One region of the Viridibacillus sp. FSL H8-0110 genome, then DNA from elsewhere that is predicted to be linked to it. Evidence: riboswitches for the same ligand, from Rfam matches in the RefSeq annotation. Region 1 holds a riboswitch; each other region holds the start of a gene.
The links. Region 1 has a riboswitch for thiamine pyrophosphate ahead of tenA (thiaminase II). Riboswitches for the same ligand answer to the same signal wherever they lie in the genome.
Positions count from the first base shown of each region.

Region 2: it holds a riboswitch for thiamine pyrophosphate, as region 1 does, so the genes downstream of both, MHH98_RS18765 (ABC transporter substrate-binding protein) here and tenA (thiaminase II) in region 1, are expected to answer to the same signal.
Region 3: it holds a riboswitch for thiamine pyrophosphate, as region 1 does, so the genes downstream of both, thiT (energy-coupled thiamine transporter ThiT) here and tenA (thiaminase II) in region 1, are expected to answer to the same signal.

Region 1 covers NZ_JBBOPJ010000001.1:211,503-219,812, forward strand. The annotation lists gene thiW (energy coupling factor transporter S component ThiW) at 1-254, opposite strand, end outside; gene thiE (thiamine phosphate synthase) at 251-904, opposite strand; gene thiD (bifunctional hydroxymethylpyrimidine kinase/phosphomethylpyrimidine kinase) at 897-1,730, opposite strand; gene thiM (hydroxyethylthiazole kinase) at 1,727-2,536, opposite strand; gene tenA (thiaminase II) at 2,536-3,225, opposite strand; TPP riboswitch at 3,322-3,426, opposite strand; gene MHH98_RS01160 (MATE family efflux transporter) at 3,595-4,965, shown strand; gene MHH98_RS01165 (putative RNA methyltransferase) at 5,342-6,199, shown strand; gene MHH98_RS01170 (PH domain-containing protein) at 6,289-6,783, shown strand; gene MHH98_RS01175 (PH domain-containing protein) at 6,783-8,258, shown strand; gene MHH98_RS01180 (FAD-dependent oxidoreductase) at 8,310-8,310, shown strand, end outside.
Region 2 covers NZ_JBBOPJ010000001.1:3,750,148-3,758,457, forward strand. The annotation lists gene MHH98_RS18745 (TatD family hydrolase) at 1-622, opposite strand, end outside; gene MHH98_RS18750 (ABC transporter ATP-binding protein) at 625-1,371, opposite strand; gene MHH98_RS18755 (ABC transporter permease) at 1,377-2,129, opposite strand; gene MHH98_RS18760 (thiamine-binding protein) at 2,129-2,419, opposite strand; gene MHH98_RS18765 (ABC transporter substrate-binding protein) at 2,433-3,425, opposite strand; TPP riboswitch at 3,530-3,639, opposite strand; gene MHH98_RS18770 (hypothetical protein) at 3,917-5,380, opposite strand; gene MHH98_RS18775 (hypothetical protein) at 5,544-5,849, shown strand; gene MHH98_RS18780 (S8 family serine peptidase) at 6,028-8,310, opposite strand, start outside.
Region 3 covers NZ_JBBOPJ010000001.1:559,922-568,231, reverse strand. The annotation lists gene MHH98_RS02780 (GNAT family N-acetyltransferase) at 1-402, opposite strand, end outside; gene MHH98_RS02775 (M3 family oligoendopeptidase) at 409-2,199, opposite strand; gene MHH98_RS02770 (polyphosphate kinase 2 family protein) at 2,263-3,033, opposite strand; gene MHH98_RS02765 (tryptophan-rich sensory protein) at 3,254-3,982, shown strand; gene map (type I methionyl aminopeptidase) at 4,040-4,792, opposite strand; gene thiT (energy-coupled thiamine transporter ThiT) at 4,997-5,557, opposite strand; TPP riboswitch at 5,692-5,797, opposite strand; gene MHH98_RS02750 (M20/M25/M40 family metallo-hydrolase) at 5,944-6,309, shown strand; gene MHH98_RS02745 (peptidase dimerization domain-containing protein) at 6,395-6,529, shown strand; gene MHH98_RS02740 (M20/M25/M40 family metallo-hydrolase) at 6,475-7,005, shown strand; gene MHH98_RS02735 (hypothetical protein) at 7,126-7,389, shown strand; gene MHH98_RS02730 (hypothetical protein) at 7,448-7,582, shown strand; gene MHH98_RS02725 (aminopeptidase) at 7,815-8,310, opposite strand, start outside.

The DNA of each region.
Region 1 (8,310 bases):
ACACCTGCTAAAAAAGCTCCAATCATACTACCGGGAAAGGCGAGTAAGGAACCAGTGCCGGTTATTACTCGGACAAGCCCAGTAAGAAATGCAATAAGAACAGCTGGGCCAGGTCCTAGCATTACAGCAGCTAGAACATTTACAGCATGTTGAACAGGATATGCACGTGCAATACCTGCTGGAAATGATACAAAAACAGATCCGGCAACGGCAATAGCGACAAACATGGCTATAGTCGTTTTGCGTGAAGTCATGAAATTTTCGCCACCTGTTGTAAGACATGAAGTAGTTGTCGTGTGGCTACAAATGGTTCTTCATGTGTTGCGATAGCAGAGATGAGTGAAACGCCATCTGCTCCTGCTCTGATAACAGTTTGACAATTATCTATTGTTATACCACCAATACCAACAATAGGTAGAGAGGGATAAGTAGCAGCTGTTTGTTCAATTAATATTGTACCAGCAGGGGAATTAGCGTCTGACTTAGAGGTAGTAGCGTAGACTGGACCAATGCCTACGTAATCAGCTCCTGCATTTATTGCAGCGGTTACCTCTGTTAATGAATGAGTAGAGACACCTAGAATTTTATCTAGACCAATCTTTTCTCGGATTGCAATTGCGTTAGCGTCATCTTGGCCGACGTGCACACCATCTGCATCTAGAGCGATTGCTAAATTTACATCGTCATTGATAATGAAAGGTACATTATATTTTTTACACAGGGCTTTGCATGCTTTAGCAAAATTTATTTTATCTTCCCCGGTGAGCGCATTTTCTCCTTTTTCTCTGAATTGAAATAAGGTAATGCCACCACGAAGAGCTTCTTCTAAAACAACGATTGGATCGTGTTCTTCGACATTTTGACTCCCCATAATGAAATATAATTGAAGTTGTTCTCTATTCAATGATCATAACTTCCTTTCGGGCCTTTTCTGAAATTTCACGATAGGCCCAATGATTTGTAGGTCCATGGCCAGCACCCAATTGTAGTCCATTCTTTATAGCGGCTTGGATAAAATATTTCGCATCAATTACGGCATCCGAAGCAGTGAAACCTTGTGCCAAACGAGCTGCAATAGCTGCTGAGAATGTACAGCCTGTACCATGTGTATCTTTCGTGTCGATTCTTTCAGAACGCATAATGAATCGTTCGCCTTTTGCTGATAAAAATAAATCCTCTGCATAATCTTTTGTATCGCGGTGCCCACCTTTTAAGACAACGGCTTTAGCGCCCATTGTAATTAGCCGATTTGCAGCATTCTCTACATCACTATCTGAGTGAATCGTTAAACCTGTGAGTACTTCAGCTTCAGGAATATTAGGTGTAATAATGGTTGCAAGTGGTAGTAGCTCAGTTTTCATAGAGTGTACAGCTTCATTTAATAGAAGTGATGCACCACCTTTTGCAATCATGACTGGATCAATGATGAGCATTGGTAGATCATAACTTTTTAATGTTTCAGCTACTCCGTGGATGATTTCTGCTGAAAAAAGCATGCCTGTTTTAATAGCTCCTACTTGAAAGTCATCAAGGACAGCTTTTATTTGGCTGATAACATTGTTAACTGCTACGGCATAAACGTCGTGAACGCCTAGTGTATTTTGTGAAGTCACTGCTGTGATTGCAGATGTACCAAATGCACCAAGTTCTTGAAATGTTTTTAAATCTGCTTGGATACCAGCCCCACCACCACTATCAGAACCTGCAATTGTCATAGCAACACTTGTCATATTTGAATATCCTCTTTTTCTACGATTTTCATATTGTTACGTAAATTTTCTGAAGTAAGAGAATATAAACTGTTAATCATTTCAACTGCAAAAGTGCCTGGAGCAATGGCTGTTTTTGCAGCTCTTTCTCCAACTTGTTTGTAAAATGATAGAGCATTAGCTGTTGCTTGCAAATGATGGCCATCTGAAACAGCAAGAAATGCACCTGTCACCGCGCTAAGCAAGCACCCGGAGCCTGTAATTAGTGGCATTAAGTCATGCCCACCATCAATTTGAATTGTCGTTTGGCCATCGGTTACGGTATCCTCAAACCCAGTGACTGCAACAATACAGTTAAGCCGTTTAGCAACTTGTTTAGCAGTTAGTTGTACATCTATTTGACCTTCACCAGCATCAGCTCCCCTTGATTGCCATTCGATATTACCGAGTGTAGCAAGTTCACCTACATTACAGCGGATAGCCGTAACTTGAACTTCCTTTAAAATGGTTGTCACGGATTTCTTACGAAACACACTAGCACCTACGCCAACTGGGTCAAGAACAACAGGAATACCTTTTTTATTGGCACTTTTACCTGCCTCAATGATGGATAAAACAGTTCCTTGATCAAGTGTACCGATGTTAAGAACTGTACAGTCTGCAAGAGCAGCCATTTCAGCTACTTCCTCGATTCCCTCCGCCATCATAGGAGAAGCACCTAGTGCGAGGAGACCATTAGCTTGGAAATTGGAAACAACGATATTGGCAATATTATGGACTAGCGGTTTTTCGACACGTAACTTTTCAAGAAAAGGTTGTTGACCCATTATTTAGTCAGCTCCTTTTCGTAATGTCCAATTGTCCATTGTTGTTTCGTCCAAGCCATTTCCCAGAAATGCCATTCATAATAACTACTTTTACGGAAATGTTCTTTTAGTTGTTGAATACGTGCAGGGGGTAAGTCTTTGGCAAGGTCATTCATGCGATTAATTTGTTCTTCTACTAATTCTCCGAACCACTCAGAGCCATATGTTTGAATCCATTTATCATAAATAGGGTGATTAGGTTTTGAATCTTTTAGGCGTTCGCCAATTTCATAGTAAAGCCAGTAGCAAGGAAGTATTGCAGCGAGAGTATCAGCTAAATCACCATTGTTTGTAGCGCGATACATATGAGATACATATTCATATGCTGTCGGTGCGGGCTCAAATGCAGCAAGCTCTTCATCTGTAATTTCTAACATAGTAAAAAATTGCTCATGAAGTGACAATTCAGCAATACATGTTGATTCAGCATGTTTGGCAAAACGTTGTGTAGTATGTAAATCATTTGCCTTTACTGCTCCTAGTGCTTGCACCTTTGCAAAGTGGGTTAAATAATAAGCATCTTGTTGTACGTAATATTGGAAAATGTCGAGTGGTAAAGTACCTGCTGCTAATGATTTTACAAACGGATGTTGAAAGCTACCTTCCCATAAATCATTACACTCTTGTCTTACTTCTTCACAAAATGTCATCTTTATGCACCCCAAATTCATTTGTTTTTGAAAACAAAAAGCCGCCCCTGATCTGTGTCAGTAGGCGGCGAGCAATCATTTTCAATAAAACAAAATAGACTGATAGCGCCACTTCCCTCCGCTGGTATGAGCCAGATCAGGTTCCAAGGGTCCGCAACACTCTGCGTCTCAGCCAATTATATGACTCCCCTAGTGGTTAAAAAGCTATTTAGTTTTCAACATCAATATAACATAAATAATGGAATTAGCAAGGTGTAATTAAGCAAAGTAAATAGATTGTAATAAATGGCATTAAGCCATAGATATGAGCTGATTTCTATGTTAAGATACAAATTATCTGAATTTTATAGTGGGAAGCAAGGTGTTTAGATGGGCACAACGGCAACAGTGAAAGGGCCTGAAGTGAAATTAAATTTATTTCATTTAACTTGGCCGATTTTTTTAGAAGTATTTTTATTTATGTTGATGGGGCTTGCTGATACATTTATGCTGAGCGCATTGTCTGATGATGCAGTATCAGGAGTAGGAGCAGCCAATCAATATATTCATATAGCAATTTTAGTTTTAGAAGTAATAGGAAACGGGGCATCGATTGTTGTTGCTCAATATTTAGGGTCTAAGCGTTATTTGGAAGCAGCCAAAATTTCAGCACTAGCCGTTTCCTTGAATTTAGTTATTGGTTTAATAATGAGCGTCGCTTTCGTGATTTTCTCGAAAAATATTATGATTGCAATGAATTTACAAGGTGATGTACTTGAGTATGCTAGTAAATATTTATTCATTGTTGGGGGAGCTATTTTCCTACAAGCAATCATCAACTCGTTAGCAGCGATCATTCGTGTGCATGGTTGGACGAAACAGACTATGTATGTATCACTTGGAATGAATATTTTTCATGTAATAGGGAACTATGTTTTGATCTTCGGTAAATTTGGCTTCCCTGAACTAGGGGTGCAAGGTGCGGCAATTTCATCAGTCGTCAGTCGTGTTTTGGCTCTACTAGTATTCTTCTGGCTATTGTACCAAGCACTAGAGGTACGTATTAAATTTCAATACTACGTGTCATTATCAAAAGAATATATTGGTAAGATTTTGCAAATTGGACTTCCATCTGCATTTGAGCAAGTGATGTACCAAGGTTGTCAAATTGTCTTTTTATACTACGTGACGTATTTAGGTGCAGAATCACTAGCAGCTCGGCAATACGCTTATAATATTTCAATGTTCACCTATTTATTTGCCATAGCGATTGGAACAGGAACTGCGATTATGGTTGGCCGATACGTTGGTGCCAATGAAAAGGATGTAGCGTATAAACAATTGTGGGTTAGTCTGAAATGGGCGATTATATTTACTTTAGTGATGGTCACAGTGGTGGTTATTTTCCGCTATCCGCTAATGCGTCTCTTTACTGATAATCCAGAAGTTATAAAAATTGGTGCGGCAGTGTTAGTGTGTAGTATTTTATTAGAAACAGGACGTACATTTAATATTACGATTATCAATTCATTGCGTGCTTCAGGTGATGCTAAATATCCATTAGTCATCGGATTTTTCTCAATGGTTTGCATGAGCTTACCACTTGGTTATTTACTTGTATTCCAATTAGATATGGGTTTAATAGGTGTATGGTTGGCAATTGCAGCGGATGAATGGTTCCGAGCTATTCTCGTTTTCTTTAGATGGAAAAGTCGTCGCTGGGAAAGATATGCTCTCGTTGCGCCTGATAAAACGAAATAATGGCATTAGATGTGATTTTTTTAGCGATAAATTAGTAGTCACAGAAATAGGTAGCGTTATAACACATGCTAGTGTAAAGGATTCTAAACAATAAACTATTGCTATTATCGTGTTTGGTGAACTCACGTTTGAAGCGTTATTTTAAACTTAATAGATAGAGTAAATCGCTGATGACTGGGAGTTATCAGCGTTTTTTTATTGTAGGAGGTTATTCATTGTTATAAAGAATTACTGTTATCTAGATATTTACCTATGATAATTTGGAGAACAATCGACATGATCAAGCCTATGTACGCCCCTTCTAATTTTATCCTTAGCCAAGCAACACTTTGTTTTGTATACTTGGTAAAGAAGATTAATGAACGAGGTGTTTGGCATGGCATTGCCGAGAAAAGTAGCGAGTGCTAATTATATGAGTGAGAATCGAGCCCTGTTCGCTTGTCCAGTTTGTGGGGATGAGATGACGGTGACCGAGGATTGTAGTGTTGCTTGTGATAATCGACATTCTTTTGATATTGCAAAGCAAGGCTATGTAAATTTCATGACGCATGCTGCGACTTCAATGTATGGCAAAGGTTTATTTGAAGCGCGTAAGCTGGTTATTGAAAGTGGATTATATGCACCGATGCATACAGCTATTTGTGATTTACTAAAGCAGATGAATACTAATGTTGCTGTACTCGATACGGGTTGCGGGGAAGGGTCACATTTAGCAAGTATTAAAAATAAATTCCAAGAGCAATCTGATACCACTTTTGTTGGAGTAGGTATTGATATCGCAAAAGAAGGAATTATTGCAGCAGGGCGGCATTATACTGACATGATTTGGTGTGTCGGTGACCTAGCAAAAAGTCCATATCAACAAGAAAGCTTTAATGCGATATTGAATATTTTATCACCTGCCAATTACACGGAGTTTAAGCGACTTTTGAAGCCGAATGGGTTGGTTATTAAAGTCGTACCACAAAGTGGATATTTACAGGAATTACGTGCTTTATTCTTTGCGGAATCTGAAAAGGAATCTTATTCAAATGAGCTTATTGTCGAACGGTTCAAGGAGAATTTTCTTGAGGTTGAAGTAAAGCGTATTACACAAACAATAGAAATAAATAAAGAATTGGTGCCATTATTAATGCATATGACACCAATGGGGTGGCATCAAAAAAGTGATGTAGCTGCTACAAACTTAACCGAAATTACGATTGATTTAGACATATTAATTGGGAAAATGTAAAATCGTCCTCCGCTGTTTTTTAGCGGGGGATATTTTATTTAGAAACTTTTTCCTTATATAAGACGTAATAGTAAAGAAGGAGTGGTTGGATGTATTTAAAGATTGAAGCGCCACAGCGATGTATTTCTAGAGAAGCTGTAAAGGTTTGGCGTATGACTGAAACATTAACAAATGCAGGAATTATTGCTGTACTTGGAGTCCTCTACTATTTACATATTCACTTTGAGTGGAAAGAATGGATTGGTTGGATTGTCTTAGGTTTGATAGTATTAACTGTCTTTACTGCAATTTGGGAAATCTTGTTTAAACCAACTTTTATGCAAAAGTATTGGCGTTATGATGTAAATGAGGAATTTATTCAATTAAAGTACGGGGCTTTTAAAGAAGTTAATGAATTAGTTCCAATGACAAAGGTACAGTCTGTAGAGTTAATTCAAGGGCCATTAATGCGCAAATACGATTTGTTTTCAATTCAGATTGGTACTATGGGAACAGAACATGTAATCCCTGCCATTTCTGAGAAAGAGGCATTTGAATTGCGTGATCAAATTGCGCATTATGCAAAAATTAAGGAAGTGGAATGATGACGCAACCATTGAAAAGATTACATCCGCTTGTACTAATATTCGATCTGTATAAACTAATTAAAAGTAATATAATCTTTTTTATATTTCTTTTTTTATTAAATATGGGTTCTGAAAAATGGTGGATTCAAACAGCGAAATGGATATTCTTGGCCTATGTTGTAATCATGCTTTTTTTAAGTATTGGTAAATGGATAACATATAGATATGTGATAAAAAATGATGCTTTCTATATTAAGTCGGGAATTTTTTCGAAAAGTGAGCGGACTATTCCATTTTTAAAAGTGCAGAATGTCCAACGCCAAACGACTGTTTTTCATAAAATTTTTAAAGTGACGTCATTAACTCTAGAAACAGCAACTGTTGGTGATGAAAGCTCCATTACATTTGACGTAATTTCTAGAATAGAAGCAGAAAGTATAGAGAGCGCAGTTACAGAAACTCGTGAACAGAAGAAAATTATTGGACAATCATCGGATGGATTGCCTGAAGAGCAGGTTGTGGTTTTAGAGCCAGAGAAGAAAGATGAAAAAATGATTCATTTTACACCGACAAAAAAAGATTTGGTGAAGGCGTCTTTTACTTCACTTAGTTTTTTAATTTTAATTCCAATGATTTTTAAACTGGATGATGTTGTTAAACTCGATGTATTTAGAGATGAAGTGACAAATGCTTTGAAATGGGGTTGGGCAATCTTAGCAGCTATTTTAATTGGCGTTCTACTTATTTCCATTGCAATTGGTATGGTTCATACCTTTATTAAGTATGGCAAGTATGAAATTTCATCGGATAATCAGAAGGTTTATATTAAAAAAGGTGTCTTAGATGAATCAATTTTTTCAATTCGTAAAGAGAAGATACAGGCTGTTGAGATTTCGCAATCTTTCATGAAGAGAATTCTCGGACTAGCTGAGGTAAAGCTAATTAGTGCTGGAAACACTACAATTGGGGAGGTAGAGTCGAATACGCTTTATCCATTTTTACCAGTGAGAAAGGCATATACATTGATAAGTGAGTTACTTCCAGATTATCAAGTAGTAGAAAGTATGCATGAATTGCCGAAAAAAGCATTTTGGATTCGTATGATTCGTCCAAGCTATATTTGGTTTATTGCAACGGCATTAATTTGGTATTTCAAGCCTTCATTGTGGTGGGTTTCTGTAGTATTACTTCTAATTATATACTCTTCACGAATATTAGATTATAAAAATAGCCGATATTTACTGAATCAGTCATTTATTCAAATGAAAACAGGTGGATTTTCTACCGTATTATTTATTACAAAGCGTAGTCAAGTTATTGAAGTGAAGACAGAACGGTCGAAGTTGCAACGGTACTTCAAGTTAGCTTCAATTAAAACGGTAAACCGAGCAAAACCAGTGCTGCATAAGGAGCTTCTTGATGTGCCTAACGAGGCTGCATCTGAGTTTTACAGCTGGTATGTAGATAGAACTAAAGAAGTCAAAATGCAATAAGTAGTTTTATTGCGCATAGAATGGGAATAATGGAAGCAGAGGTGAATGATTA
Region 2 (8,310 bases), 3.5 Mb from region 1:
ACGGCCAGGGTCCATCTGTTTCAACCATCATTTGCTCTAATGGATAATGCTTTACGAGCTGCTGAATTTCCTTTTCATACAATACATCAGGTGTTATGGAGATAAAATATCCATTTTTAATCATCCGTTTGACTACTTGTGTATCCCCTTTAAACCAATGAAAATGTGCAGCAGTTACATTATATTTTTCTAATAAACCACAAACTATGTGCGCATCTTCATATACAGCATGCAAAATAATCGGCTTATCCATTTCTGCTGCAAGTGCTATGAACTTTTCTAGTAAGTCGATATATGGTTGATATAGGAGTTCTTTTTCTTGCTTTAAATAATAAGGAAGCCCTACTTCACCAATTGCAACCATTTCATCGTGATGCGCTCTTATCCATTCAAATAATTGAGCTTGCTCACTTTCTCCCAACATTACTTGTTCAGGGTGAAAGCCAAATGCAGGTAGAATGCGCTTATCATTTCGAGCTAATTTTAAATTGACCTTACTTGATGATAAGTCAGTAGATACTGCTATTAGGTGTGTCACATTAAATTGAGCCATTTCTTTTAAAATTATCTTTCGTTGTTCTTCATTGTATTGATCAAAATGGATATGAGCATCGATTATCAGCTTCACTCACCTACCTCAATTTCATCCTTCAACATATTAAAAAGTTTCTGTTTGAGTTGGAAGAATTCATTTGTATTTAAGAGACTTTCCTCTCTCGGTCTTGCAAAGGGAACTTTTATCTCTTCTTTTATAGTGGCTGGGCGCTTCGTTAGTATATAAATTCTATCTGCTAAAAAGATTGCCTCTTCAATGCTATGCGTGACGAATAGCACTGACTTTCGATTTTCTTCCCATACTGATAGAAGCCATTTTTGCATTTCAATTCTAGTAAATTCATCTAACGCTGAAAATGGCTCATCTAGGCATAATAAATTTTGTTTACTGAGTAACGCTCTTATAAAAGCTACGCGTTGCTTCATACCACCTGATAATTCAATTGGGTAGGATTTCTTAAATTCTCGTAACCCTACTTTTTCTAGCCATTCACTAGCTTCTTCATAATTTGGTTTACCTGATAATTCTTGCATCAGTACGACATTTTCAATGACGGTTCTCCATGGGAAAAGAGATGGTTGCTGAGGCATATAGCCGATTAAGCCTTTTTGTCCATGAATGATTTTGTCATTCAAAGAAATAGTTCCTTCATCTGGCGTAGCCATTCCACCTATTAAATTGAAAATGGTGCTCTTCCCACTCCCTGAAGGCCCCAGTAATGCAACAAATTCTCCTTCTTCTACATGTATAGAAATATCATGCAAAACCTGTGTTGTACCAAAAGACTTTTCGATATGATCCATTTTAAGTAACATTGTATTCACCTCTCCAGTTTGCCTTTAATTACTAATCTTTCAACCACACGTAGCAAACCAAATACGATGACACTTAATAGCATGATGGTGAAAATAGCTACAAACACACGATCTGTACGGAACGAGGATTGAGATAATGTCATGTATACGCCAATCCCTTTTTTTGCACCTAGCCATTCCGAAATGACTGCCCCCATGACACTATAAGTCGCAGAGATTTTCAATCCCGAAAATAAGGATGGAAGTGAATGTGGCAATTCTAGTTTCCAAAATAATTGGCTTTTCGATGCTCCCGCCATTTCCATATAGTACTTGAGCTCAGGAGCGGTATTTTTAAAGCCATCTAATGCAGCTACAACGATTGGGAAAAAGCAGACTAAACTTATAATGATTAGTTTTGGTAATAATCCAAAGCCAAACCAAATAATTAACAGCGGTGCTAAAACAATGATTGGAATATTTTGCGATAGAATTAGTAACGGATAAACAAGTTTCTGAACTTTCGGCATCATATGTAGGGAGACCGCTATGATAAACCCAACTAAGCTTCCAATTGTAAGTCCTAATATTGCTAACTGAGTTGTTGATAAAATATCGGTTGAAAAAGTAGGAATTGCTTTAATCGCTTCTGAAAAAATAGCTGTAGGTGCAGGTAATAACCAACCCGGTACTTCTTTTAATTGAACAATCAATTCCCAACTACATAAAATGAAAAGGAGCAAAAAAATCGCTCCTCCTTTTTCACGTATCCATTTCATTATCTGTATTTCTCCGTTAATGTACCTAGTTCGATACCAGATGGTTGGTAAAGCATTTTCACTTGAGTGATGACGTTAACGCTACCTAGTTCAATCATCTTTTCATTCATCACACGAATGATGTCTAGCAGTTCAGAAAGTTCACCTTCCATTGTTGTTTCAAGCGGATGCACTTCATAGTTCACACCAGCATCGTCGATAATTTTGATAGCTGCATCTACAAAAGGAATAACATCCTCGTATGTTTTTGTTTTTGGAATGATTTGTACACTGATTAATGAATTAGCCATTTATTTCTCCTCCTTATTGTGGTAAAAATTCGTTTGTGAACGCATTTTCAGGTTCGAATTTACCTTCTAATACGTTATTTTCACTCATCCAATTTGCATAGTTTTCCCAAACTTCAAGTTTCTGCTCTCCCCATTGTCTTGCATCATCTTGATATTTGTCAGCTAGCCATTGTTGGCTTTTCTTAACTAACTCTGCATCTAATTCTGGGGCAGCTTTTAGTAAAATATCTGCAGCAGTTTCTGGATCTTTTATAGCGAATTCATATCCTTGTGAAGTTGCTTTAGTAAATGCCTTCACTGTATCTGGATTACTTTGGATCATTTTTTCGTTAGTTGTAAGAACTGGAGTATAGTAATCTAGTTTGTCACTATAGTCTGTTAAATAGAGCATATTTATTTTTTCTCCACGCAGTTCCGCTTCGACACCTGTCCATGCATAGTAAATCCATGCAAAATCTACATCTTTTTTGACCATTGTAAAGAAGTCTGCATCTCCAGCGTTGATAATGTCTAGCTTCTTACTATCTGCATTCTCGATTTTCATAAGAGAATCAAGTACAGCTTTTTCGATTGGAGAACCCCAACCACCATAAGTCTTACCTTCGAAATCTTTTGGTGATTTAATATTTTTATCTATTGGGGAAGCAAAGCCCGATGTATTGTGTTGAATAATAGCTGCAATTGAGACTAGTGGAACTCCTTGGACTCTTGCTTGCGTAATCGATTCTTGCGCTGTAATACCGAATTCGGCTTTTCCTGAAGCGACTAGTTGATCTGCTCCTGTTTCACCTGGTTGAATGATTTCTACATCCAAGCCTTGATCTTTAAAAAAACCTTTTTCTTTTGCTACATACAAACCAGAATGATTTGTATTTGGTGTCCAATCTAAAACGACAGTTACTTTTGTTAATTCGTTTTTTGAGTCGTTGTCACTTCCTTTTGACTCATTTGATTGGCAACCTACTAAAGCGAATAATGCTACAAGGAGCAGCATACATTTTTTCATTTCCCTTGCCTCCATCTATATTATTTTGACAAGTTCCATGCAAAAAGAAAAACGCCCGGAACTATTCCGGACGTTAACATACACTCTAAAATTCAATGATACTCGAGATTTTAGCTGATGTTCCCTCCGCTGGTGTTAACCAGATCAGGTTCTAAGGGTCAGCATCTATCGGATACATTCTCAGCTGGCAACACCAGCCCCCCCACATTCTTGCACATATGAACTTTTCTCATCTATTATATCAAAAAAACAAAAGATTCCAATATTTATTTGGAAACGATTGTTTTTGGGTTTTGGAATTTGGTGGTTTCTCTTGGGATTGTTGTGTGTAGTTGGTGGTTTGTTGCTCTGTCTTGGGCGTTTATTGCGCTAACTCTGATGTTTGTTGCACTAACTCTGGTGTTTGTTGCGCTAACTCCAGTGTTTGTTATTTAGCAGAATATTCACGTCCTAAGTACTCTCTAATTGCTAACTACAATTTTATTAATAGATTATTTCGTTGGCAAATCTGCACCGAAAATCGAAACAGTTTGGCGATCTGGAACGAATCCATGTCCATTCCATTTTAATATTGTTTCTACATAACCCAAACCATCTGCATGGTATCTACCTGCGATTTTTTGGTACGCCAAAAATTCATAGTTGCCGTCCCTTGCGTAATCTATAGGATAGAATCCGCTAATTGGATCGACCCACCCTTGTATCGGTTCTTTAAGTGTACCGTCTGTATTATAAATTTCAGATAAGTATACTTTTCCTTTATATGTTAGATCTAAGATATATTTTTTCGCTGGATAGGAGCTAGTTACACTTGCTTTGTAATTATCGAGATAATTAACTTCATATTTTGAAAGTTCATTGTATGCTTCTGAGTCAAATACTTGGCGCATTTCCCCATTCACATATGTAAATATATATGCGAATATAATGCCGCCACTACCCCCTGAATCAATGACAACTAAAATGTCATCTACATGATTTCCTGTGTAATCCCCAAGCGATATAGTGGGGTTATAACCTGCATTTTCTTTTAACGGGATTTGTTCATAAAAATTCGTTCTTTCATTAAAAACAACTAAAGTAATGTTCTTTAAATACGGACTTCCTTCGGTTTTCTCACCAGTTAGAAGAATTGTATCAATTAAGCCATCTCCTGTGACATCACCTCTTTTTTTAACGATGACGGTTTGAGCGACCACTTGATGTTGCTTCAACTGATTTAAAATTTGTCTTCTTTTTTCTAGTAGGGTTTCTTTAGATGGATATGGTGAATTAAATGACAACGTTTTATCAATTGATGTAAGTGCCTGATCTAAATCTCCCGACTTCATCTGAGCATCTGATAAATAGTACCAATAAAAGGGATAATCATTATTCTTTAATAGATTCTTATAGTATGCTTCTACTTTTTTGAAATAATATGGGTAAACATCTTTTGCCTTTACAAATCCCTTACCATTAAAACGATAGACAGCTATTTTATAGGCCTCACCCGTATCATGAACCCAGAGAGCTAGCTCATATTTACCATCCGAACCTTCCGTACTTGGCATATCCTCTACTTGCAATTTACTATAGACCATATTATTAGTTGGTATATGGACAATACCTTTATTTGTCCATTGCAGTAGGTCTAACTTCGACCAAATACTACCTATTTGCCAACCCACAATTAAAGTATTAATACTATTATTTACTAATGGCACTGCTATTAAATTCGTTATTCCATATCCGCTTCCTTTAATGTCTGCTATCGGAACCCATTCATTATGTTGTTTCTTTAATATCTTAATATAATTTCGACCTTGATAATTGTAGGCTCCGATTAATTCTTCAATATGATCTCCATCTATATCTGCTAGCAGTATCGCCGGCTTTTTTTCAGGTTGATGCAATTCTAAAATGGTTGCCGTTGAAGGTAAAAACCTCATCAGTATATCTGCATATTCTTTCAATATCTCCCCACCTTTCAATCAATTATATGCATGCTTCTTTTAGATAATTTGCATCTTTATTGCACTTCTAAAGCGTTTTCACCTCTGAGGCATAATAATATCCCCTGACTCAATTGAATCAGGGGATGCTATATAGTCGTATTAATATATGTGAAATCTATGTGTGCATGACTATCCTCGTTCTATTTTTATTACCAGCGGTTTCCGCGTTGAATTGGATGCCATGGATGCCACGGGTTCCATGGATTCCATTGTTGCCACGGAAACCAAGGTTGCCATGGATTCCATTGTTGCCAATGATGTCCCGGATGCCAGTTTTGACCGTGGTGCCAGTCGTTTCCTTGGTGCCACATGTTACCTTGGTTCCATTGCTGCCCACGCCAAAAATTTGAACTTTCGTTTTGCCACTGTCCTCCTTGAAAAGGTTGAACCATTCAATTTCACTCCTTTTTCTTTTCATTCTTTGTAAGATATGTATAAGGACACAAAATGGTCCGAAATAGTGATTAAAAAAAAGAGTTTCCTCTTTATTTTTGACTTTTTTAAAATTTTCAAAAAGATGTTATCACTCCAGCAAGATCAATTTTCAGAAAGATGCTAAAAACCCCCTTCTCAAAAGAGATAGGGGGTTCAATACTCAATAGCGTTTATTTCTCAACATTGATATACAGTTTACCCTTCGCTTCTTGACGTGTTTCATTTTTGAAATTGTCAACAGCTTTTACTTCGATTACTGCTCCTTTAGCTACTGTTCCTGATGGTACTGTCCAATAGCCTACGTAATGACCGTTTGCTTGTTCTGACATAGGAAGCTCAGTCGCATTTTGAATTTGTCCATTAACATTTGTTAGCGGCATATGGATGACGAAAGTAGCTTTTAATCCTGCTGCACTATCAAATTCAATTTTAACACTTTTCCCTGTTTCCAAATTAAGGTCTTCTACTGGTGTTAAATTTTCAATGACTGGTGCATCGTAATTTGCTGTGATGCTAATTTTCTTTGTTACTTTATTGTTCGCTTTATCGCTAGCTACTACTTTAATTTCATTTACACCATTGTCGAGAAGAATACGTTTTGAATATTTTCCGTTGACCACAGGTGCGTCTTTTCCATTTACACGGACCCAATCTAGATTCGCATCATCGACAGTACCTTCAACTGTTACTGACTCACGATTTGTTTTATCCCCGTCAAGCGGACTTTCGATTTTCAGTTCAGGTTTCATCGTGTCTAATACAACAGTGACAGCTTCCGATTCCCCTATTACTCGCTCATCAAGAGTTGCTACTGCTACGAATTCATTTGAACCCTCTGATAATTTAGCATCGATTGAGAATTTACCATCTGCTCCAACGACTGCCGTTCCAACCTCTTGATCATTTTGTTTTAATTTAATCGTTGTTGTCGGTGAAGCTGTTCCTTCGATTTTTGTTGATGCTTCATTTGTCACTGATTTTGTTGCTGGTGAAGTTATAACTGGCCCCTGTACTTCATAACTTACACGAGCACGAATCATGTAGTTACCTTCTTCAGCAGGTGATGGTGACCAAGCATCGGAAACACCTTGGTAGCTACGTCCCGCATTTTCTCCGCTTTCATCTGTTGCAAGTCCAGGTGTATTCGGACTAGCAAACGTTTGACGATATACCATGTAGAAATCGCCTTTTACAATAATATTGTGATCACTTAAATCAACAACTGTCCAATCACCATTACGTAGAGCTGTTGCATCAATCGGCCCCGCAATTTTCTTACCAGGTGATCCATCAGCTCCAGTCGCGTCCCACACTTCAACTGCGAATGCAGTACCACCTGGAACTGGCCATTCAGTGTCCCAGAATCGGAATACGCCATCAGTTACAATGCCGTTTTCCTTTCCTTCAGGAAGAGACATTTTCACCGCCCAAGCGTTTCCAGCTGCATTAAATGCACGTGCATTTTCAGGAGTACCATCATCATAGCCAATTTCGCCACCCGGATAAGTGTAGAAAGGTTTTAACTCAATATCTTGAGTCGTAGCTTGTTGGCCAATTTTAATAGTTGTTTCTTGGCTATAGAAGCCACGAGCAACAACTTTTAATGTGTAGTCTCCTTCATATGCAGTCAATGAATAGTTACCTTTTGCGTCTGTAGTAACTGGCGTAATATTGGCATCTTCAACTAGTAAGATAGTTGCTCCTGCTACGCCTTCACCTGTTGATTTGTCAGTGATTTTACCACTCACTGTATTTTGTGCAACTTCATTCAATGTGAAGTTTGCAGTTGCCATGCCATCTGCTTCGATCGAAACAGATTGCTGTTTAGATGTGAACCCATAAGCTTCTGCTTTCGCAGTGAATGTTCCGGCACCATGTGTTAATGAATATGAACCATCAGCAGGATTTGAATACACTGAACGGCCAGATTCAAGAATACTTACTTGAGCACCTAAAGGTAAAAGCGTTGGATTCACAATAGCTTCTTCTACCGATGGTTTTTCTTTTGTAGGCAATACCGGACGAATAGTCTTAGGATCAACCCACTCTTTCATAGCTTCTTTATCTTTATCTTTTCCTACATTTCCTTTGTTACTGCTATTTTTATCGCTAGCGTTATTAGATTTATTGCCATTTACATTTTTGTTTTTGTCCTTATCTTTAGACACTTTACCTGTTTGTGAGACATCCACTAACCCGATATCATCAATATACCAACCTTCTTTATTAACACTTCCATCAGAGAAAGCATTAAAACCAATGTAGATGCGTTGACCTGCATAAGCTGATAAGTCAACTTCTGCATTTTTCCAACCGTTTGAAGCACCTTGAACCATCATTACTTGTGTCCACTCTTCTCTATCTGTTGAGACAAAGACATGTCCATAATCCCAAGCTCTTCCCGATGTAGATTCCTCGAAGTTATGCCATTGTTTGAACTGTAAATAAGAATG
Region 3 (8,310 bases), 350 kb from region 1:
AGCTTCTACTCGATGTAGCGACAAATCTTCAAAGCCAAATTTAACTACTAGCTCTAGCGCCTCAGATGCAATTCCTTGTCCAATATAACGTTTATCTACTGAATAACCGACAAAAGCACTTGCAAATGGTAATCTCTTGATAGAATAAATCGATATATGTCCTACAAGATCCGACGTTCCCATTGCAAATATTGCAAAACTATACTCACGGTTGAGTCTCATACGCTGAATAGACTCAATAATCTTCTTTCTTTGAGTGTGTTCTGTATAAAACTCATCCTCATGTAATGGCTCATAGATCGACCAATAGCGCTTATTACGCTTAACTAGATTTGTGAATGCCGAAACATCGGCTTCCTCTAATGTTCGTAAATAGCAGCGATTTCCTTCAAGAAACACCATGTCAGATCACCCTTTTTGAGTGGTTAATTCTAAAAACTGTTCAACATCCTGTTCACATATACGAATTCCCTTTTCCCAGAATGCCTTTTCTGTAATATCCTCACCTAAATGTTTCATCGCTAAATCTTCTACAGACATAACAGCTGTATCTTGTAATAAAGCGATATATTTATCTTCAAAACTACTACCTTCTTCTTTCGCCTTAGCATAAATACTTAATGAGAATAAATAGCCAAATGTATATGGGAAATTATAAAATGGCACGCTTGTCATATAGAAGTGCAATTTTGAAGCCCAGAAATGGGGATGAGCAACATTTAGCGCACCTGCATAAGCTTCTTTTTGTGCTTCTTCCATTATTTCATTCAAGCGTTGAGCTGGTACAATTCCTTCTTTACGTTCTTCATAAAAACGTGTTTCGAATAAGAATCGAGCATGAATATTCATGAAGAATGCGACACTGCGCTGAATTTTATCTTCAAGTAATGCTATTTTTTCATCTACCGAGTTTGCTTCTTGAACAGCTGCATCTGCAACAATCATTTCAGCAAATGTAGAAGCTGTTTCTGCTACACCCATTGCATAGCCAGTATTCAAAGTATGAATCGGACGTAATGCATACGAATGGAATGCATGACCTAATTCATGTGCTAATGTTGCAACATTAGACATAGTACCACTATAAGTCATGAAAATTCGTGATTCTTTCGTTAATGGTAAACCAGTACAAAATCCACCTGGACGTTTATTTGGGCGATTTTCTGCTTCAATCCATCCGTTTTCAATTGCATTTGTAGCGAAGGTTTCTAGCTTCTTGCCGAAACGTCCGAAATTTTTAATGACAAATGCTGCGCCTTCTTGATAAGAAATCGTCTCAGTTGATGCAGTAATTGGGGCATCTAAGTTAAACCAATCCATTGTACTTGTATTTAACAGCTCTGCCTTACGCTTTAAATATTCAACGAAAGGTGCTTTATGATCTGTAATTGCACCCCACATTGCATCAATCGTTTCAGGTTGCATACGGTTAGTTTGAAGTGGCTCTTGTAATACCGAATCCCAACCTCTTTTTTTGTATGTAGCTAATCGGAACCCTGCTATATGATTCAACGTTTTTGCAAAGAATTCCTCTTTTTCAGTCCATGTTTTTTCAAGCGCTTCATAAGCAGCTTGACGCACTGTAGCATCTGGATGTGAACTTAAGTTATTCGCTTGGCCTACCGAAAGCTCTTTTTCCCCACCATCAATTGTAAAAGGAATTTTAATATCGCTAATCAATAGATCATACATTTCTCCCCAAGCATTATAACCATCTACTTTTAATGCAGAAATAATATTCTCTTCCTGCTCAGAAAGTTTTAATTTAGTTTCATCTCGCCATTCATTTAAAGTGAAATTGAATTGTGATAACTCCTCAGTAGTTAGTAAATCTGTCCACTTTTCTTCTTCTATGCCACTTAATACTTGTTGAAATTGCAATTTAATCGGTGCAAAATTCGCAGCTAATGATGAAATTTCACCACGTAGTAAAGATGCTTTTTTATCAGTCATATCTTGCGCTTGTAAACAAGATACAAATGAACCTGCTTGCCCCATATTAATATATACTTCTTTCATTAGTTCTAGAACATTTAAAATGGATTTTGCATCTTCTGCCACAATACTTGAAACTGCATTTTGAAGTTCTTCTAATTCAACTTGGATTCTGTCTAATTGGATTCTTAATTCTTCTGAATTGCTACCTCCTGTAAATACGGACTCTAAATCCCATACTTCTGGGAATTTTTTGTTTGTCATATTCCGACCTCCATTACTAAATTATCTTACATATTCAGTATAATACTTCTGGACACGAAATAGTTAGACTTCTTCGCTAATAGTTTCCGAGGGATCAGTAATTTTTAATCCTCTAAGTTCACATTCTCTTGTAACATGTGCGATTATTTCTTTTAACACTTGAATTCGTGCGTAATTTTTATCATCACCTGATATTAAAATCCATGGTGCATGAGGTTTATCGGTCTTCTTGAACATATCATTTGCTGCTTCAACATAAAGTGGCCACTTGTCACGATTGCGCCAATCTTCATCTGTAAGCTTCCATTTTTTATAGGGATCTTCTTGTCGTTCTTTAAATCGATTTAATTGTTCTTCATTTGACACTTGAATCCAGAATTTCGCTACGATATAGTTATCATCTGTAAGTAGTTTTTCAAATCGGTTAATTTCTTCGTAGGCACGTTGCCATTCTTCTTGTTTAGCAAAGCCTTCAATACGTTCTACTAGTACTCGTCCATACCATGAACGATCGAAAATGCCGATTTGCCCTTTGTAAGGTAGGCGCGTCCAAAAGCGATGTAGATAGTTATATTTTAGTTCGAAGGGTTGCGGTGCGGCAATTGGATGTACGATATATCCACGAGGATCCAGTCGTTGTGTTAAACGTTTAATCGCTCCACCTTTACCAGCTGCGTCCATCCCTTCAAAGGCTAACACAAGCCCTATATTATGATTGAACAAGAACTGTTGAATATTTAATAGTTCAAATTGTAATTTTTTTAGTTCCTTTTTGTAGGAAGGTTTATCGTTTAGATGTTTGTCTAATTTTATATCTTCAATGCGTTTACTCACTTTAACCACTCCTTTTACTTTTATACTATTATTTTACAGCAAATTGTACTGAAATGATATTTGTTGTTCTAACTAATCGAATGTATACTTTATACATATACATTAAAATCGGAAGATATTGTTTGTATATATACGCAATTTTATCGAGATTCTTTTCTACTTCAGAGTGCAACAACATTCAGATTTTTATACTATTCCCAACATGAAGGAGGAGATTTTATTGGGGAGATTGATTATTATTACCATCGCTTATATTGCAATGGTAACCGTAAACTTAGCTGCTAATATTCTTCCACTAAATGGTCAAACTACTGGCGAAATCTCCGACAGTTATACGGTTCTTTTCACTCCAGCACGATATGTTTTTACTATTTGGGGCTTTATATACATAACTTTAGCTTACTGGATTTATAAACATTGGTTCAATCATCAGATAAAGAACACGATTTCTATTCAACAAACATTGTTATTTACAGCCAGTTCACTACTTAATGTTTTGTGGATTTTCCTGTGGCATTATAATTACTTCCAACTTACTGTTGTTGTAATGCTACTATTATTATCTTGTTTAGCACTTCTATATTTCTCATATAGTAATGATGAACAAACATGGTCAAAGCGCATACCCATTTCCATTTACTTTGCTTGGATTTGCGTAGCAACAATAACAAATATCTCTTTCGTTTTAACGTCTAATCATTGGAATGGCTTAGGTTTAAGTAATCCTTTGTGGGCTGTTATTATGCTTACTCTAGGTACCGCTATTGCACTTCATATTCGTTTCCACCATTATGATATTTATTTTCCTATCGTCTTCATTTGGGCTTATATAGGGATTGCGATAAAAAATGGCTTTGAGGAATTACTAGTAACGACCGCAGCACTTTTTTTAAGTGGCGTCTTATTGGCAGGAATCTTATTTATAAAAAAACAAAAGCCTTCTAAATAACTGTAGAAAACAAAAAGCCTCCCTTGAAGAAAATTCAAGGGAGGCTTTTTCATTATTTTAGTCTAATTTAGTTGTAATAATAGGTTCACCATCTGTTACGATGATTGTATGTTCATATTGAGCAACTAGTGATTTGTCAGGCGTTATAAATGTCCAACCATCACCTGCTTCAACGATATGTTCTGCTTTTTGAGAGATGAACGGTTCAACAGCTAAAACCATACCTTCTTTTAAAATGGTGCGATCCCATGCATCAAAATAATTTAATACATGTTGTGGATCTTCATGAAGTGAACGGCCAATGCCATGACCTGTTAAGTTCATAATAACTGCTAAACCGTTTGCCTTCGCTTCACGTTCGACCGCTTTACCAATTTGGTTTAAACGTGCACCTGGTTTTACTTTCGTCATCGCACGATCAAATGCGCTTTCTGCAACTTGACAAAGTTTATCGATTTCTGGGTAAGATCCTTCACCTACAACAAATGACACGCCAGTATCTGCAAAATAGCCATTAACATGACCTGAAACGTCAATATTAATAAGGTCTCCCTCTTTTAGAGTAAGGTTCCCTGGAATGCCGTGTGCAACTTGTTCGTTCACACTTATGCATGTATATCCTGGAAAATCATATTCACTTTTAGGTCCTGAAACGGCTCCATTTTCTTCAAATAAACGGCCACCAATTTCATCTAATTCTTTAGTTGTAATTCCTGGTTTTGTTGCTGCCTTCATCGCTTCACGGATTTGGGCCATCACACGTCCAGCTTTTTTCAATCCTGCAATATCCTCTTGAGTTATAGCTATCATTTTATACGATCCCTTCTTCTCATATGTCTACTCTCTACTATAACACTTTTTTCGCAAAATGAAGAACATGAAAATCGCGTATATAGCTATTTCAAATGTCTATATATTTAGAATAATTTTATTTAGTTCTTATGTTTAACATATGAAATTACATAACTGAAAGTACTAAAAGAGGACTCCATCTATAAGGAATCCTCTTTTTTTTTAATTTTTTTGTTGTAATAATCGCGGTGCTGAAGTAAATAAAAGTACAGCTACAACCGCTGTTAGTATAGTAGCTGGCAACATATACGTACCATTATAAATTATAGAATACAAATAAACATTTTGGTCACCTGCATATTCGCTAAAGAAGACAATCCCTGCTGTAGTATGAGCAATATACCTCAATAAACCACCTAGAGTTGTACCGAGCACAATATACAAAGTCATTGCTTTTTTGTTTAATTGCTTACTCGCTGCAAAAACTAGATGTCTCACAACACCAGCTAGACCGACTACAGTAAATGCTATAAAGTAATCGATAAATCCCTGAACAGGTGTGAAAATTGAAGCACCCATCGCCACTTGCAATAAACCAATTAAAAACCCGGTAATTAAACCACCCGATACACCCCATCGGAATGCCATTAATACAATTGGTACCATAACAAGACTAATAGAACCACCTTGAGCCCATAGCTTAAATGATAACTGATCCAAAATTAAGCCGATTGCAGAAAAAATTGCAATCTCGATTAAAAACAACAATCTCTTTTTGTTCAAAATAAATATCCTCCCGTAGTTCTGATGTAGAACACACAAGACCTAAACGTATCCCATTTGTAAATGGGCTCTAGATAGTAAAACTTTTGGCAACAAAAAAACGACATCAGGACAGGTCCTGACATCGGTTATATGTCGGTTTCTATCCACATTCCTACGCAAGCATTAACTTACAGGTTCAAAGGGTTAGAACTTTGGGTTCACTCTCAGCCGACCATTTCGGCTCCCCTTGTGGTAAATACATCATTTAATTGTAATTGTAGAACACCCCTATTGTACTCAAACAATTCTTTTATTTCAATAGATTACTCTGAAATGAATGAGAGATTTCTTTCAAAACGTATATAATAAACAAAATGGAATTTAATTGAAGTGATTACAATTAGATGATTAGTTTACTTAAAAAGCTAATCATATATAAAAGTGATACTCCTACTGGCGCAAATGAAGCATTACAATTTTGTGCTAATTGGCTTGAGAAACAAGGTATAGATGTTAACCTACATCAAAATAATGGATTTGATATTTTAACAGCTGAAATTGGACAAGGTGCAGATTGTCTTATCTGGAACGGCCATGTTGATGTCGTCCCAGCAGCAATTGAACAATATACCCCCTTTGTAGATGGTGATCTTTTATACGGACGTGGAGCTGCTGAAATGAAAGCCGGAGTTGCGGCGATGATGTTCAGCTTTGTAGAGTTATCTAATCAGCTGACAAGCTGCCTAGACGCCTTCAACTTCATCTGGTGACAGACGAAGAAATTGGCGGTGAAAATACCTCTGGTACGCTTGCTCGTAATGGCTACAATGGCCAATTTGTGGTGTACCTACACAAATGCAGATTGGTTTACAAGCAAAAGGCATTCTTCAATTCGAACTTCAATTTAAAGGTAAAGCATCACATGGTAGTCTTCCTTGGGAGGGGTTAAATGCCGTTTTACAAGCCCTGCAATTCCACTCAAACTGTTAGAATCACCAATAACAAATGCTCGTAATGTATTTTATGATTCTCCATCAATTAATTTGGCAACAATACAAGCAGGTGAACGTTTTAATGTCGTCCCAGATCAGTGCAATGTACGCTATTATATTCGATACGTCCGAGGACAATCAGCAGAAGATATTCTAAATGAAATTCAAAAAATTCTCGATGATGAAAAAATATCAGCTGAAATAATTATTCACAGTATTGCTCCTGCAGTTAAAACAGATGCTGATGATCCATTTGTTTTATCATTAATAAAAACAATGACAACAGTTTGCGACAAACAGGACATGCTATTTGGACAACATGGATCTGCTGATACTCGATTTTATGCTGCAGATGGTGTAGGAGCCATCGAATTCGGACCGACTGGAGCAGATTGGCATGGTCCCACTGAATATGTCAGTATTTCATCTGTATACCGTTACGCAGATATAATAAAAGTACATGCATTGAGTTGAATCTTTTTGGGCTTTGTAGCGTAGATAATAATATGACTGGAGGTGCTTGGGCTGGATAACAATCGAGTATTGTCTGCATTGTGTTACTTTAGTATATTTTTTGCCGGATTTATTTTGCCAGTGATTGTTTATTTTGTCAGTGCTGATTCGAATGTAAAAAACCATGCGAAACGAGCATTCATATCACATCTTTTACTCATTATCCCATCCATTATCGGTTTCATTATTTTCTTTGTCGTGTTTGGATTTTATGGCAGTGGTTCTGATAATTTTATAAGTACAGGGCCAATTTTAATTATCTCGTTTATCATTTTAGAAATTCTAATATCTGTAGCAGTAATCATTTGGAATATCATCCAAGGTGTTCGTGTACTACGCGTTTAAGATGAAGCATCAATGGGAATAAATTATTATTAGCTTATAAGAAATGGAGTGCGACTAAATGAAGGTAAGAAACGTAGTAAAAACTGCAATTAAATTAGCACCAATTGTTTATCCAATCGTTATTAAAGTTATTGATTCTCGTAAAGCAAAATCAAAAGCAAAACAAGCACCCACAACAAGATATAAACCATAGTATTAATTACTCCTATGCGGATAAATCCATGCATAGGGGTTTTTTTTATGGAATTGTGATTGTTGCTTTAACTTTAGGATTTGTTGCACTAAGTCATCTGTTTGTAATTCAGCAGAATATTCACGTCCTTTTCATTCCAAATAAAAGCTAAACATCACCCAGTTATATTCTTCTATAACAATAAAAAAACTGGAACGCCCTCCAAGGAGACGTACCAGTTTTACTCAATTAATTAAAATGCCCAACTACCATTACGGAAAATCGGTTCTATTGTACCATCTTCTAAAACACCGTCAATATTCATGTCGGCACTACCAATCATGAAATCCTCATGTGTAATAGAAGTATTAATACCGTGCTCTTCTAGTTGTTCGGGAGATAACTCACTACCATCTTCATAGCACGTTGGATATGCTTCACCGATAGCTAAGTGATTAGAAGCATTTTCATCAAATAATGTGTTGTAGTAAAGAATATTTGATGCAGAAATTGGTGATTCATGTGGCACTAATGCTACTTCACCAAGGTATTTTGAACCTTCATCAGCTTTGATCAATTCTTGTAATAAATCATTGCCCACGCCAGCTTCAGCTTTGACGATTTTACCATTTTCAAACGTTAATTTGAAATCATCAATGATATTGCCTTGGAAGACAAGAGGTTTTGTATTTGATACAAATCCGTCTACTCCATATTTTGATGGCATTGTATATACTTCTTCCGTCGGC